2 regions of the Streptomyces sp. NPDC088812 genome follow, and region 2 is predicted to be linked to the other one. Evidence: riboswitches for the same ligand, from Rfam matches in the RefSeq annotation. Region 2 holds a riboswitch; the other holds the start of a gene.

Region 1 (7,730 bases), on a different contig from region 2:
CCCGTGCCGTGCACAGGGTGGCCGCCATGGTCAGGTAACCACCGGTCAGCGCCTTGCCGACGCACATCACGTCCGGTGTCACCGCGGCGTGCTCCGCCGCGAACAGGGCGCCCGTACGCCCGAACCCGGTCGCGATCTCGTCGAACACCAGCAGGACGTCGTGCGCGTCGCACGCCTCGCGCAGCACCCGCAGGTACGCGGGGGAGTGGAACCGCATCCCCCCGGCCCCCTGCACCACCGGCTCGACGATCACCGCGGCCAGGTCGTCGGCGTGCCGTTCGATCGCCGAGCGCAGCCGCTCCGCGTACGCCTCGTCGTGGTCGGCGGGCGGCGCGTCCACGAACACCTGGCGGGGCAGCACCCCGGCCCACAGGTCGTGCATGCCGCCCTCGGGGTCGCACACCGACATCGGCTGCCAGGTGTCGCCGTGGTAGCCACCGCGCCAGGTCAGCAGCCGCCGCTTGCCGGGCCGGCCCAGCGAACGCCAGTACTGGAGGCACATCTTGACCGCGACCTCGACGGACACCGATCCCGAGTCGGCGAGGAAGACGTGCTCCAGCCCTGCCGGCGACATGTCGACGAGGAGCTTCACCAGCCGAACGGCGGGCTCGTGGGTGAGCCCGCCGAACATCACGTGGCTCATCCGGCCGAGCTGCGCGCGCACCGCCTCGTTCAGCACCGGGTGGTTGTAGCCGTGGATCGCCGACCACCAGGACGCCATGCCGTCGACCAGCTCGCCCGAGCCGTCGGCGAGCCGCAGCCGGACCCCGCTCGCCGACTCCACGACGAGCGGCTCGGCCCGGCCGGGCATCGGACCGTACGGATGCCACACGTGCCGCCGGTCGAGATCCAGCAGCTCCGGCACGTTCGGGTCAGGCATTGGGCGCGAGGTCCGTCCCGGCACCCCGGCGGCGTACGGCGACCAGGTCCGTGCGGGGCTCGCCGGCCGCCGCCACCGGAGCGGAGCCACAGACGCCGCCCACCTCGTGCGACCCGCAGCCCGCGCCCTCGTGCGACCCGCACCCGGCGGTGCCGTGCGATCCGCACCCGGCGTTCCCGTGCGATCCGCCGCCCCCGCCCCCGCAGTCCCCGAAGTCGCCGCCGGCGGCGACGCGGTGCTCCGGCAGCGTCACCTGTTCCGCGCCCTCCACCTCGAAGCCGGCGTCCGCGATCATCTCCAGGTCGGCCCGGCCCGCCTGGCCCTCGCTGGTGAGGTAGTCGCCCAGGAAGATCGAGTTGGCCAGGTGCAGCGCGAGCGGCTGCATCGTGCGCAGATGGACCTCGCGCCCGCCCGCGATACGCACCTCGACGTCCGGGCACACGAACCGCACCATCGCCAGGATGCGCAGGCACCGCTGCGGGGTGAGGTTCCACTCCTTGGCGAGCGGGGTGCCCTCGAAGGGGATCAGGAAGTTGACCGGGACCGAGTCCGGGTCCAGCTCGCGCAGCGAGAAGACCACGTCGACCAGGTCCTCGTCGCTCTCGCCCATGCCGGCGATCAGCCCGGAGCAGGCGGACAGGCCCGCCGCGTGCGCCTTGTGGACCGTGTCCACCCGGTCGGCGTACGTGTGCGTGGTCGTGATGTCCGCGTACGTCCCCTCGGACGTGTTCAGGTTGTGGTTGTAGGCGTCGGCGCCCGCCGCGCGCAGCCGCTCCGCCTGTCCCTCGGAGAGCAGACCGAGACAGGCGCACACCTCGACCTCCTCGTTCCGCTCCTTGATGGCCTTGATGGTCTCGGAGACCCGGTCCACGTCCCGGTCCGTCGGACCGCGCCCGCTCGCCACCAGGCACACCCGCTTCGCGCCGCCGGCCAGCCCCGCGGCCGCCGCCTCGGAGGCCTCGTCGGGCTTGAGCCAGGTGTACTTGAGGATCCCGGCGGTGGAGCCGAGCCGCTGGGAGCAGTAGGAGCAGTCCTCGGGGCACAGCCCCGACTTGAGGTTGACGAGGTAGTTGAGCTTCACCCGTCGCCCGAACCAGTGCCGGCGCACCCGGCCGGCCGCGGCCACCACGTCGAGCAGGTCGTCGTCGGACGTCGCGAGGACGGCCAGCGCTTCCGCACGGGTCGGCAGCTCGCGCCGAAGCCCCTTGTCCACCAGCGTGTTCAACAGGTCCATGAGAGCCGATCCTGTCCTACCGAACCACTCCGGGCCAAGGTAGGGATCACACAACACGCCCGCTGCGACGTGTGGGTAGTGCCACACCATGGGCGGCCACACCTGCCGCTAGTGTCTGTCCGCTACCTACAAAAGCACCGGAGGACCCCATGGCGTTCGGCTGGATCGACGAGCAGGCGGAGCTGCGCCGCCGCGCCGGACTCGTACGGACCCTGCGTCCCCGGCCGGCCGACTCGCCGCTCCTCGACCTCGCGAGCAACGACTACCTGGGCCTGGCCCGTCACCCGGAGGTCACCGAGGGCGCGGCGCGGGCCGCCCGGACCTGGGGCGCCGGTGCCACCGGCTCCCGTCTCGTCACCGGCACCACCGAACTCCACGCCGAGCTGGAACGGGAACTGGCCGGCTTCTGCGGCTTCGAGGCGGCCCTGGTCCTCTCCTCCGGCTACGCCGCGAACCTGGCGGCGGTCACCGCGCTGGCCCCGCACGGCACCCTGATCGTCTCGGACGCCGGGAACCACGCCTCGCTCATCGACGGCTGCCGGCTGGCCCGCGGCACCACGCAGGTCGTCGCGCACGCCGACCCGGACGCCGTGCGCAAGGCGCTCGGCACGCACCCGGGCCCGGCGCTGACGGTCTCCGACACGGTGTTCTCGGTCGACGGCGACGCGGCGCCGCTGGCCGCCCTCGCCGAGGTGTGCCGGGAGCACGGGGCCGGGCTGGTCGTCGACGACGCCCACGGGCTCGGCGTCCTCGGCGCCGGCGGGCGCGGCGCCCCGCACGCCGCGGGACTGGCCGGCGCCGGCGACGTCGTCGTCACGGTCACGCTGTCCAAGTCGCTCGGCAGCCAGGGCGGGGCCGTGCTCGGACCCGCGCGGGTGATCGAGCACCTGGTGAACGCGGCCCGGACGTTCATCTTCGACACCGGTCTCGCCCCCGCGGCGGCGGGGGCGGCCCTGGCGGCCCTGCGGCTGCTGCGCCGCGAACCGGAACGCGCGGCACGCGCGCGTGCGGTCGCGGGCGACCTGCACGCGCGGCTGACGGCCGCGGGTCTGGAGGCGGTGCGTCCGGACGCCGCGGTCGTCTCCGTGCGTGCGCCGTCCCCGGAGCGGGCCGTGCGCTGGGCGGCGGACTGCCGGGCGGCAGGCCTGACCGTCGGCTGCTTCCGTCCTCCCTCCGTGCCCGACGGCGTCTCACGCCTGAGGCTGACCGCCCGTGCGGACCTCTCCGAGGCGCAGATCGAACGCGCTGTACGAGTGATCGGCGAGACACGGCCATGAGTCGGCGTGACACGGCCGGGCGGCGCCGGGATACGGGTGGGGGGCAGGGGTCCGGACGGTCCGGACGAAGGTCAGCGGAACGTGGCCGTGAAGCCCGTCCAGCTCTCGGGGGAGAAGAGCAGGGCGGGTCCGGCCGGGTCCTTGGAGTCGCGTACGGCGAGCAGGCCGGCCCACGGTCCGGTCTCCGGGCGGGCCGTCTCCACGCAGTTGTTGGCTCCCGTGCTGTAGCTGCTGCGCAGCCACCGCAGACCCTGCGGACGGCGGCGGTCGTGCAGGTCGGTACTGGAGGGTACGTTCCGAGGCAGTGCAGTCATGGTGCCTCCTTACGTGCCGGCGGCTTTCGCGGCGATGTATTCCAGTGTGTCCTCGGGTGAAAGGGCGTGCGCCCGAAGGGCGTCGAAGGCCTCGGTGTAGGCCTGGAGGTGTTCTTTCCGTTCGAGATAGAGGCTACTCGTCAAGTGGTCGAGAACAACCACATCCAGATCAGAAGTGCTCGTAAACGAGAAGATAACGAAAGAACCTGTGACTCCGATATGAGCTCCGGCACTGAACGGCAGTACCTGGAGCGTCACTTGGGGAAGCCGGCCCGCCTCCACGAGCCGTTCCAGCTGCCGGGCCATGACCTCCGGGCCGCCCACCTCCCGACGCAGCACGGCCTCGTCCAGCACCGCGTTCAGCGTCAGCGGCGGCTGTGCGCGCAGTACGTCCTGGCGGGCCAGCCGCACCTCCACCAGGGTGTCCAACTGGTCGTCGTCGGCGCCCTCGACAGCGGCCCTCGTCACCGCCCGCGCGTACTCGGGCGTCTGGAGCAGCCCCGGGACCACGGTCGTCTCCAGGGTGCGCATCGCGCTCGCCTGCGACTCCAGGCTGATGAAGTCCCGGTAGGCGGGCGGCAGTACGCCACGGTAGGCGTGCACCCAGTGATCCCGTCCGCCGCTGTCGGCGGACCCCGCCAGCGCCAGCATGAGCTCCCGCATCCGGGGATCGGACACGCCGTAGGCGTCGAGGAGTAACCGCACATCGGCGGGTTTCGTACCGCTGGTGCCGGTCTCGATCCGGCTCACCTTCGACTGGTGCCAGCCCACGAGCCGGGCCGCCTCGCCACTGGTCAGGCCGAGGCGGGCGCGCAGGGCCCGCAGTTCGGCGCCCAGTTTCCGGCGGCGCACCGCGGGACCGTGCTGCATGGAGTTCTCCTTACTCCCTACGAGCCGTCCAAATACGCTCTGCCGTGGCAGAGTTCACCGCATCGAGCGACAGATATATGCACATCTTGGGGGATCGCCACCGGTGGCGGCCCGCTGATGGCAATCTGGCGACGAAGCACCAGTCCGGGACCGTACTCGAACCATCCGCACCGTGTCGGACTCCGGTCCCGTGGGAAAGGGACGGCACCGCCATGGCAGACCATCTGGAAGCATCCCTCACTCTGCCGAGCGATCCCGCCTCGGTGTCCACGGCTCGCGCGTTCGTGCTGACCACGCTGGGGGGATGGGGTCTTCCCGCGGAGGCGGAGACGGCCGACACCGTCCGCCTCATCGTCTCCGAGCTCGCCACCAACGCTGTACAGCACACCTTCGGACAGTCGCCCACCTTCAGGGTGGACCTCCGGCTCGACCGGGACGAGCTGCTGCGCATCGGCGTCACGGACAGCCACCCGCGCTTCCCCAGGCGCCTGCCGGCCGCCGTCCAGCAGGACAACGGCCGTGGCCTGGTGATCATCCGGTGGCTGACCGCGGAGTGCGGTGGCAGACTCCGCGTCCGCCCCACCCGCGAGGGCGGCAAGACCATCTGCGTCGACCTCCCGTGGACGGTGCCCGTGGAGCCGGTGGCGACGGCGGGCCAACAGGAACCTTGACCCCGCTCGGATTCCGGTGGCGGAACGAGGAGCGGTGAGGGGGGTGGGGTGTGTGTGGGGGCGGGTGGCGGACGGCTGTGGGGACGGGGTGCGGGGACGGGGTGCGGAGGGCTCGGGGACGTGCGGGTGCGGGGCCAGTGGGAGGTGCGCGGGGAGGCGGGGGCCGCACGGGCGTGGCCGTCCGCCGGACGAGTGGTGTGCGGGGTGCGGGCGCGGGTGTCCGCCGAACGGGTGGTTTCGGAGGGCGTGAGGGCGGGCCGCGCGCTCGGCCGGCAGAGGCGGCGTGGGGGTGGCAGCGGCTGCCGCCGAGGGACCGGGAACGGCCGAGGGCGTGGTGCCGCGCAGCCGGGCGAGGTCCGAGGCGACCGGTGGGGACGGGCGGGGATCGGCGGCTGCGGAGGGCTGTGCAGCCGTGGAGGACTGCGAAGGCTACGGAGGGCCGCGAAGGCTACAGAGGGCTGTCACCGGCTGCGGGCGGCTGTGAACGGCTGTGTGACGGCCCTGGGCGTGGCGCAGACGGCGCGAGGCCGCCTGACCGGCCCCGGGCTCCGGGAGGCGGGCTCCGGAGGCGGTGGCGGCGCGTCAGGGACGCCGCCACCGCCTCCGGAGGGTCACTTGACCCGGCCGTACCAGACGCTCTTGGTCCAGATCTTCTGCAGCCTCACCACGTCCCCGGTCTTCGGGGAGTGCCAGATCTTGCCCTTACCGGCGTAGATCCCGACGTGGTAGACGTACGACCCCGAGTGGAAGAACACGAGGTCCCCGGCCTTGCGCTTGCTCGCCGAGATGTGGGTGGTCTTGTTGTACTGCTGGGCCGCCGTACGAGGCAGTTTCTTGCCCGCCTTCTTGAACGAGTACAGCGTGAGCCCGGAGCAGTCGAACCTGTTCGGCCCGGCGGCTCCGTACCGGTAGGGCGAACCCTTCTTGGAGGCCGCGATCTGGAGTGCCTTCGTCGCCGGGGTGGCGGCCGCCGCTTCGGAGGCGACACCCGGGACCACGATCGAGCCGCCCACGGCGGCGATGGCGAAGGCCGAGGCCGTGCCGGCCCGGGCCATGAGCGACGGGACACGATTCAGCGCAGTCATGCGCAACCCTTCGTCAGCCGCCTGTGAAGGATGACCTGTCGGATTCGGGCTGGCGAAGTTGCCCGGCCGCTGCTGCGGCTTCACCCCAAGGGCTGCTCGGTCCGGTCATGGCGCGACCGCTCCCGGCGACCCGTCGTGCTTGGGTCCTCCACTCCTGCCGATGCACTCCTGTCGACCGGTCATCCGGGCGGCGGCAGGACTCGGCGTCCGCCCGGACCGCCCCGCCGCTTGTGGCGGGGGCTTGTCGTCAGTCAGGGATCTTGGCGCACCGATGTCCGAAAATCCCAACGCAACCGGGGATTTGTGGGGTTACTCACCACTCACCCGTTCGGGTGGACACCCTGATGGCGGGTCAGGTGTCAAGGCGACGACATACCCCCCGACCAGCACTGGAACCCTCCGTTCCGGCGCGGTGCCCCTCATTTCGCGCAACCGCTGTGGGCTGGAAAAAGCAGCCGAGGATGGGCCGCCCGGGGGTACGCCGTTCGGTCCGTTTCAACTCGGGTCCGCGCGTCACGCTTTCGGCGAACACGGAGCCGTCGGGACACCCGTACGTCATCGGTCGGGGAGCGGAGGCATCGTGACGCGCGCCGTGCGGCGCTCCCCGTCGAGCACGCGCAGCGCCCGCGCGAGCGTCGGCGCGTGCAGTTCGCTCTCGCCCCGCTGGTGCATCAGCGTCAGCGCGTCGCGCAGCGCGGTCGCCCTGCTCACCAGCGCCTGGGCGGCGCGCAGTCCGCGGTAGGTGTCGCCGTCGCGGGCGGGGTTGATCCGGCCGAGCAGGTCGACCACCTCCAGGTAACGGTCGATCAACTCGGCCTCGGCCCGGGTCAGCGCGGGCAGCGGGGGCAGCTCGGGAGGCAGCATCGGCGGCTCACCCCACGCCCGGCAGGCCGCCGGAAGCCCTGCGGGCCGGGACCACCCGGTCCGCCAGGCCGTACTCCACGGCCTGGCGGGCGTCGAGGATCCGGTCGCGTTCGAGGTCGGCGCTCACCTGCTCCGGACGGCGCCCGGTGTGCCGTACGAGCATCTCCTCCAGGCGGGTGCGGGTGCGGGCCAGTTCCCCGGCCTGGACGACCAGGTCGCTGGTCTGCCCCCGCACCGGCTCCGGCAGCGCCGGCTGGCGGAGCACCACGCGCGCGCCCGGCAGCACGGACCGCTTGCCCGGTGTGCCCGCGGCCAGCAGGACGGCGGCGGACGAGTCGGCCCGGCCCAGGCAGACGGTCGCCACGTCGCAGGTGACGTACCGCAGCGTGTCGTAGACGGCCGACATCGCGCTGAACGAGCCGCCCGGGGAGTTGACGTACAGCGAGATGTCCCGGTCGGGGTCCCGGTGCTCCAGGTACATGAGCTGGGCCATCACGTCGTTCGCCGCGGTGTCGTCGATCGGCGTGCCCAGGAA
Region 2 (7,730 bases):
CCCCGCGCACCGTCCCGGGGTCCACTCCTGGCACCGTCCCGGGGTCCATTCCTGGCACCGTCCCGGGGTCCATTCCTGGCACCGTCCCGGGGTCCACTCCTGGCGCCGTCCCGGGCACCGTTCCGGGCGCCTCCGCCGCGTCGCCGTCCATCGGCTCCCCCGATCCGCTGTCCACTGGTGGCCGTCAGGCCGGTGACCGGCCGCGTCGGCCGCTCACCGGCCCGAGTCGGCCGCTCACCGTGCCGAATCGGCCGCCTTGACCAGGGCGTCCTTGGTGACGGCACCGACGTAGACCTCGCCGTCGTCCGTGACCAGGGCGTTGATCAGACGGGTGGAGAAGACGGTCCCGGAGCCGAACTTGCCGGTGACCTTGTCGCCGAAGGAGCCCAGGAAGCCGCTGAGAGCGCCCGCGTCGGGCAGGTCCCCGGCGGAGGCGGCACCCGTGCCGCCGGTGTCGAAGGTGGCCACGGACGTCCAGCCGTCGCCGAGGACATCGAGGCCGGCCAGGTCCTCGCCCAGTTCCTCCTCGGAGGGGACGCCGGAGTCCTCGGGCGCCTCGGCCGGGTCGGCGGCCTCCCCCTCGGTCACCTTCGCGCCCTCGGGCGGGGTGAACTCGAAGGTGGAGGCGGCCGGCCGGGCGAAGCTGACCTGGGTGAAGCCGGCGTCGACGACGGCCGCGCCGCCCCCGCTCGGGGTGAGCGTGAACTTCAGCGGCAGCCCGGTCTCGGCGTCCACGGCCACGCTGATCGCGCCGACGGTCGAGCCGGACTGCTTCGGCTTGACGACCAGCTTGTAGGCGTCGCGGCCGGCGACCTGGACGGTCCCGTCGACGGTCACCGAGGTGGTGTCGTCCACCGCCTTCAGGGCTTCCTCGGTGAGCTCCCCGGGCGTGGCGGGCACGGGCGTGCCGTCGTCCTTCGCGTTCTTCTCGACGGTCGAGTGGTAGACCTCGTCGGAGGCGCTGTCGTACGCCCACACGTCCGTGCCGTTGTGGATGACGCTGTACTCGGCGGCGTTCTCCAGGAGGGAGAGCTTCTGCCGGTCCGGGCCGTCGGCGGCGACGCGCAGGGTGTGCGTACCGGAGGCGAGTTCGGTGAGCTTGGCCGAGGGGTCGGCGGACGAGCCGCCGCTCTCCCCGGTGGCCCCGGAGAGCAGCCCGGTCTCCAGGCCGCCCAGGTCGGGCAGGCCCAGATCGGTGCTGATCTTCACGGTGCCGGAGAGCTGCTGCACGTCGGACGCGGCGATCTTCTCTATGAGCTGCTGCGCGCTGATCTTCGGCAGGTCGGGGTCGCCCGAGTCGGCCAACGCCGGGACGAGCCCGATCGTCGCCGCCGCGACACCCGCCACGGTGACCGGAACGACGTACCGAACGGCCTTGCGCCGTCCGACGCGCGGGTCGTCGTCGGTCTCCCCGGCGCGTGTGCTGTCGTCGGATGCGTACGGTGCCATGTGTGCCTTACCTCCGTCGTCGGCGGCGGCTGGTCATGTCGCGAACGACCCCACCCCAAGCCGCCATTCTCACCCGAATCGGTGAGGATTGGGGTTCTCCGTGGTCTCCATCTGACCAAATCGGCCCACCACATACGTCAACCCGAGGACTCAACTCCGTCTACGCCTGCGGTATGACACGGGGGCGGGTGGCCGACGATGACCCGTAGGGGTGGGTGGGCGCGACGAAACAGCATGGGACGGGATGGGGCGGGGCGAGGCGGGACGGGTTGGGGCGAGGGCACCTCACCCGGCCCGGTGCACCACCGCGTCGCACAGCTCCATCAGCGCCTTCTTGGCCCCGCACTCCCGCAGCGGCGCCAGCACGGCCCGTGCCTCCTTCGCGTACCGCACGGTGTCCGCGCGGGCCTGCTCCAGCGCGGAGTGGGCGCGCAGGGCGGCCAGCGCCTCCGCGTGCCGTGCGTCGTCGCTCAGGTCGGAGTCCAGCAGCTCGCAGAGCGCCACGTCCTCGGGCAGCGCCAGGCGCTCCGCCCGCTCCCGCAGCCGCAGCACGGGCAGCGTCGGAATCCCTTCCCGCAGGTCCGTGCCCGGCGTCTTGCCCGACTCGTGGGAGTCCGACGCGATGTCCAGGACGTCGTCCGCGAGCTGGAAGGCGACTCCCAGCCGCTCGCCGTACTGCGTCAGCACGTCCACGACCGTCTCGTCGGCGCCCGACATCATCGCGCCGAACCGGCACGAGACGGCCACCAGCGAGCCGGTCTTGCCGCCCAGCACGTCGAGGTAGTGCTCGACCGGGTCCCGCCCGTCCGTCGGCCCCGCCGTCTCCAGGATCTGCCCCGTGACCAGCCGCTCGAACGCCTCCGCCTGCACCCGGACCGCCTCGGGCCCGAGGTCGGCGAGGATGTGCGAGGCCCGGGCGAAGAGGAAGTCCCCGGTGAGGACGGCGACCGAGTTCCCCCAGCGTGTGTTCGCGCTCGGCACCCCGCGCCGTACGGTCGCCTCGTCCATCACGTCGTCGTGGTACAGCGTGGCCAGGTGGGTGAGCTCCACCACCACGGCCGACGGCACGATCCCCGGTGCGTACGGGTCGCCGAACTGCGCCGCGAGCATCACGAGCAGGGGCCGGAACCGCTTTCCGCCCGCCCGCACCAGGTGCTGGGCGGCTTCCGTGATGAAGGGAACCTCGCTCTTGGTGGCCTCGAGCAAGCCTTCCTCGACAGCCGTCAATCCGGCCTGGACATCGGCTTCCAGAGCCTGGTCCCGCACGCTCAGCCCGAACGGCCCGACGACGGTCACGAGGGGTCTCCTGTCTGCTGGTGTCTACTGGCGGTTACACGGTTTGTCGATAGGTCGCTGCCATCACTCGAGTCAGCGTATCCGGTCACGTTTCGATCACTGATAAGCCCCCACGTCACCCGGCCCCGCACGTCGCTCGACCGGGAGACGACGAGAGGAGCCCGGATGAGCCCGGGCGGCTTCCGATCACGACCGGTATGTTTCCGATCAGCCGATACGAACGGACATTCATCGACTGACCGGGAAGCAGTGATTCATGTCCAGCGCGCAGGGGTAGGCGTCGAATCCGCCGACCGGCCTTCCCTCCGCGCGACGACGCCGTCCCCGGCCGCCGCCTCCCCGGCCGGGAGCCCTCGCTTGACCGGGGGCCTTCACCCGACCGGACGAAGGCGCACGAAGGCCCACCCCACCGTCGACGCCGACGACCGGCAGGGTCGCCGTCTGTCCCGGTCGCCTGCTTCGCGGCGCCCTTCACCAGCCCGGCGATCGCGGCCGCCGCCGGCCTGGCCGTACCGACCGCGTCACCCCGACCGCGCCGCCCTGGCCGCGCCGCCCTGGCCGCGCCGCCCTGGCCGCGCCGCACGACACACCCAGTCCGCTGCCCCCGTCGCCGGCTCACCGACCGCCTCCCGAGGTACCGCTCCTGCCGCGACCGGTTCGGAGCCGGACAGCCCCCACCCCTCCACAACACGCCCTTTTACAAAGGACTTGGGGCTCATTGTCCGTTTGGCACCTATTGCGATGACGGGTGAGTTGGCTCACTCCCCACCCCCACCCCACCCCCCACACCGAACCCTGTGATTCCGCTTTGCGCCAAGCCAGTTGACGTTTCACGACAGCAAAGGATCAAGCACCCCATACCGAGCGGATCATGGTCAATAGGGGTGTGGTGTGACTCCGCCACTTGTTCCGGACATGTGCTCTCGCATACGTTCCCGCCACAAGTCGGGCGGACGCCGAATCCTGCCGCCGCCCTTCACCACCCATCGACGAACACTCACGCACGGCAGGAGCGGGGGACCCAGGTAGACGCCGGGCCGTACGTCACGCACGTAACGGCCCCGGCTAGGGGTGAAGTCGTGCCGCCGTACCCGTACGGCGGCCGGCCGGGCACCTCCCCGCCCGAACCCGACAGCTCACCCCGCAGGCGCCGGAGAGGAATTCCGCCATGTCTGCTGCCGCCCAGCCCCGCCGCACCCGTCTCGCCCGCACCGTCGCCGCCGTCTGCACCGGCGCCGCCGTGCTCTCCCTTCCGTTCATGGCCGCCACCAGCGCCTCCGCCGCCGCCCCGACGTCGGTCACCACGACGTCGGTCACCACGGTCGCCGGGTACCCCGACAACCTCGACGGCTGGATCCGCGAGTCGCTCGCGATCATGGCCGAGCGCGGCATCCCGGGCACGTACAACGGCATCCACCGCAACATCCTCCGCGAGTCGTCGGGCAACCCGAAGGCCATCAACCTCTGGGACTCCAACGCGGCCAAGGGCACCCCCTCCAAGGGGCTGCTCCAGGTCATCGACCCGACCTTCGCCGCGTACCACGTGCCCGGCACCTCGTACGACCCGTACGACCCGGTCGCCAACATCACCGCGGCCTGCAACTACGCGGCCGCGCGCTACGGCTCCATCGACAACGTGTTCGGCGCGTACTGACCTGCACCCAGGCTCAGGACACACCCTGCGGGACACACCCCGCGGGACTCGCCCTAGGGGAAGAGTCTTTCGAGGACGACGGCCACGCCGTCGTCCTCGTTCGACGTCGTCACCTCGTCGGCCACCGCCTTCAGCTCGGGGTGGGCGTTGGCCATCGCGACACCGCGCGCCGCCCAGTCGAACATCGGGATGTCGTTGGGCATGTCACCGAAGGCCAGTGTGTCCTCGGGCCTCAGCCCGAGGTGTTCGGCGGCCAGCGCCAGCCCCGTCGCCTTGGTGATGCCGCACGGCTGGAGCTCCACCGTGCCCGGCCCGGACATGGTGACGGTCGCGAGCGAACCGACCACCGAGCGGGCCGTCGCCGCCAACTCGTCGTCGGACAGGGTGGGGTGGCGCAACAGCACCTTGCTGACCGGCTCGCACCACAGGTCGTCGCGCGACCCGACGCGCAGGGCCGGCAGGGTCGGGTGGGGCATCCGGTAGCCCGGCTCGATGAGCGTCAGCCCGTCGACACCGTCCTGGTCGACGGCCGCGTACACCTCGCCGACCTCGGCCTCGATCTTCCCGAGCGCGGTCTCCGCCAGGTCCCGGTCCAAGGTGACCGACCACAGCAGGCGGTCCGCGCCGGCGTCGTACAACTGTGCACCCTGGCCGCACACCGCGAGTCCCCGGCTGTGCAGGTTCGCCAGCAGCGGCCGGACCCGGGGTGCCGGGCGGCCCGTCACCACCAGGTGGCGGGCGCCGGCGGCCGCCACCCGCGCGAGCGCGTCGAGGGACCGGTCGGAGAAGGTGTCGTCGCCGCGGAGCAGCGTTCCGTCCAGGTCGGTGGCGATGAGGGAGTACGCGGCGCAGCGCGCGGCATCTGCGAAGGGTGCGGCCATGATCAGAGAATACGGATCCCGGCCGTCCCCAACTCACCTTCCCCTGAGGCCGATCCGCGGGAGGACGGGGCAAGGAGGCCGGAAACGGCTTTCACACGCAACGCCGGGTACAGGGCGGTTAAAGGCCTCTGCACCGATTGGCAACAACATGCTCCGCTACCTACCGCCCGAACTGCCTGGAGCGGTACCGTCCAAGAGTCCAGGGGGGACTTGATCGGGGGGTCAGGTTGAGCAGTGGACGTGTTCGTGTGCTCGGGCCGGAGGAGCTCGGCGAGGGGGATCGGGAGCGGTGGCGCGCGCTGCGCGCCGCGTCCACGGTCCCGCGCAATCCGTTCATGGAGCCGGAGTTCACCGACGCCGTGGGCCGGGTGCGGCCCCGCGCGCGGGTGGCGGTGGTGTACGAGGGGCGCGAGCCGGTCGGTTTCCTGCCCCACGAGCGGGGCCGGCTCGGCCGCGGCCAGGCCCTCGCGTACGGCGTGTCGGACGCCCAGGGAGCCGTACTGAGCCCGGGCCTCGGGCTGAACGCGGACGAACTGATGCGGGCGTGTTCCCTGTCGAGCTTCGCCTTCGACAACCTGGAGGCCGAACAGGGGCTGTTCCTGCCGCAGGTGGCCGCCGAGTACGCCTCCTACGTCATCGACGTGGAGAAGGGGTACGAGACCTACGAGTCCGTGCTGCGCGCGCAGTCGCCGAAGTTCCTGAAGACGACGCTCGCGAAGGAACGCAGGCTGGGCCGCCAGACCGGGCCGCTGCGGTTCGTGTTCGACGAGCGCGACCCGGCCGCACTGCGCACGCTCATGGCGTGGAAGTCGGCGCAGTACCGCAGGACCGGCCGCCGGGACCGGTTCGCGCAGGAGTGGATCACCCGGCTCGTGGACGCCCTCGCCGAGACGCGCGCCCCGGAGTGCTCCGGCACGCTGTCCGTGCTCTACGCCGGTGAGCGGCCCGTCGCCGCGCACTTCGGACTGCGTTCGGCGACCGTCCTGGCCTGCTGGTTCCCGGCCTACGACCCGGAGTTCGCGAAGTTCTCGCCGGGGCTGGTGCTGCATCTGCGGATGGCCGAGGCGTCGGCCGCGGAGGGCATCGGCCTGCTCGATCTGGGGCGGGGCGCGGCCGAGTACAAGGACTCGCTGAAGACGGGCGAGCTGCCCGTGTACGAGGGGGCGTGGACGCGTCCGGGAGTGGGCGCCGCGTTCCACTGGCTCAGCCGTGAGCCCTCCCGCCGCGCGCACCACTTCGTACGGGCCCGGCCGAGGCTGGCGGCGACGGCGGCGCGGGCGCTGAAGGGCGCGGGGCGGTTGCGCCGGTTGCGGCGATCGTGACGGGCGGGGCGGACGCCGGTTCGGCGCGGGGCTGACACCGGTTCGGCGCGGGGCTGACACCGGTTCGGCGCGGGGCGGACGCCGGTTCGGCGCGGGGCGGACGCCGGTTCGGCGCGGGCCCATCGCGAGAGGTGCCCGTGAGGGCAGGGGACTTCATGACAGGGGAAGGCTCATGAGAGCAGGGGGGTTCATGTCCCGCGCACACGTGGAGCAGGAGATCCGGCGGTTCCTCGACATCGGGCCGGTACAGATCGCCGAGCTGGATCTGGAGGGCCCCGGAGCCACCCTCAGGCCCGGTCCCGGTAGCCCTCCCGTCACCCACGGCGAGGTGTTCCTGCTGGTCAGGAGGGACGGCCGGCCGGTCGGCACGCTCCTGGGACGGGTCCCCGAGGGCGCCGACCCGAAGACGGTCCTCGCCGGCCTGGCCCGGGAGCGGATCGCCCCGGAGCGGGTGGGGAACGGGAACGGCGCCGCGGAGGCCGAGCGGTCCGCGAGCGCGGGAGCGGCGCCTTCCGTGCCGTACACCAGTGTCGTGATCGCCACCCGCGAACGTGCCGGGCAGCTCGCCCACGCGCTCGACTCGATGCTCGCCCAGGACCACCCCGACTTCGAGATCGTCGTCGTGGACAACGCACCCGTGACCGGCACGACCCGGGACTTGATCGAACGCAAGTACGCCGAACGCGTGCGGTACGTCACCGAGCCGGTGCCCGGTCTGGCCGTCGCGCACAACCGGGGCGTCGAGGCCGCGCGCGGCGAGGTGATCGCCTTCACCGACGACGACGTGGTCGCCGACCCGCGCTGGCTGACCGAACTCACCGCGCCCTTCACCGCCGGCCCCGAACTCGGCTGCGTCACCGGCCTGATCCTGCCGGCCCGGCTGCGCACCCCCGCCCAGGTGCTGCTGGAGAGCCACGGCGGCTTCGCCAAGGGCTTCACGGCCCGTACGTACGACCCGGCCGACCCGCCCGCCGACGAGTCGCTGTTCCCGTTCACGGCGGGCCGGTTCGGCTCCGGCGCCAACATGGCGTTCCGCCGCTCCGTACTGCGTGCGGTCGGCGGCTTCGACCCGGCCACCGGCGCCGGCACGCCCGCGCGCGGGGGCGACGACCTCTACGGGTTCGTCCG

The links. Region 2 has a riboswitch for cyclic di-AMP ahead of ACIP67_RS12930 (transglycosylase SLT domain-containing protein). Riboswitches for the same ligand answer to the same signal wherever they lie in the genome.
Region 1: another riboswitch for cyclic di-AMP. It lies ahead of ACIP67_RS35820 (C40 family peptidase); the one in region 2 lies ahead of ACIP67_RS12930 (transglycosylase SLT domain-containing protein).

What each region holds. Positions count from the first base shown of each region.
Region 1 is NZ_JBIVJP010000026.1:61,727-69,456, reverse strand. It holds gene ACIP67_RS35850 (adenosylmethionine--8-amino-7-oxononanoate transaminase) at 1-880, opposite strand, end outside; gene bioB (biotin synthase BioB) at 873-2,114, opposite strand; gene ACIP67_RS35840 (8-amino-7-oxononanoate synthase) at 2,264-3,391, shown strand; gene ACIP67_RS35835 (DUF397 domain-containing protein) at 3,463-3,705, opposite strand; gene ACIP67_RS35830 (helix-turn-helix domain-containing protein) at 3,715-4,575, opposite strand; gene ACIP67_RS35825 (ATP-binding protein) at 4,788-5,246, shown strand; gene ACIP67_RS35820 (C40 family peptidase) at 5,858-6,331, opposite strand; cyclic di-AMP (ydaO/yuaA leader) riboswitch at 6,335-6,547, opposite strand; gene ACIP67_RS35815 (hypothetical protein) at 6,887-7,195, opposite strand; gene ACIP67_RS35810 (ATP-dependent Clp protease proteolytic subunit) at 7,203-7,730, opposite strand, start outside.
Region 2 is NZ_JBIVJP010000006.1:157,493-165,222, reverse strand. It holds gene ACIP67_RS12945 (ABC transporter ATP-binding protein) at 1-49, opposite strand, end outside; gene ACIP67_RS12940 (outer membrane lipoprotein carrier protein LolA) at 235-1,449, opposite strand; gene ACIP67_RS12935 (polyprenyl synthetase family protein) at 1,735-2,745, opposite strand; cyclic di-AMP (ydaO/yuaA leader) riboswitch at 3,730-3,908, shown strand; gene ACIP67_RS12930 (transglycosylase SLT domain-containing protein) at 3,914-4,399, shown strand; gene ACIP67_RS12925 (HAD family hydrolase) at 4,453-5,280, opposite strand; gene ACIP67_RS12920 (GNAT family N-acetyltransferase) at 5,529-6,602, shown strand; gene ACIP67_RS12915 (glycosyltransferase) at 6,793-7,730, shown strand, end outside.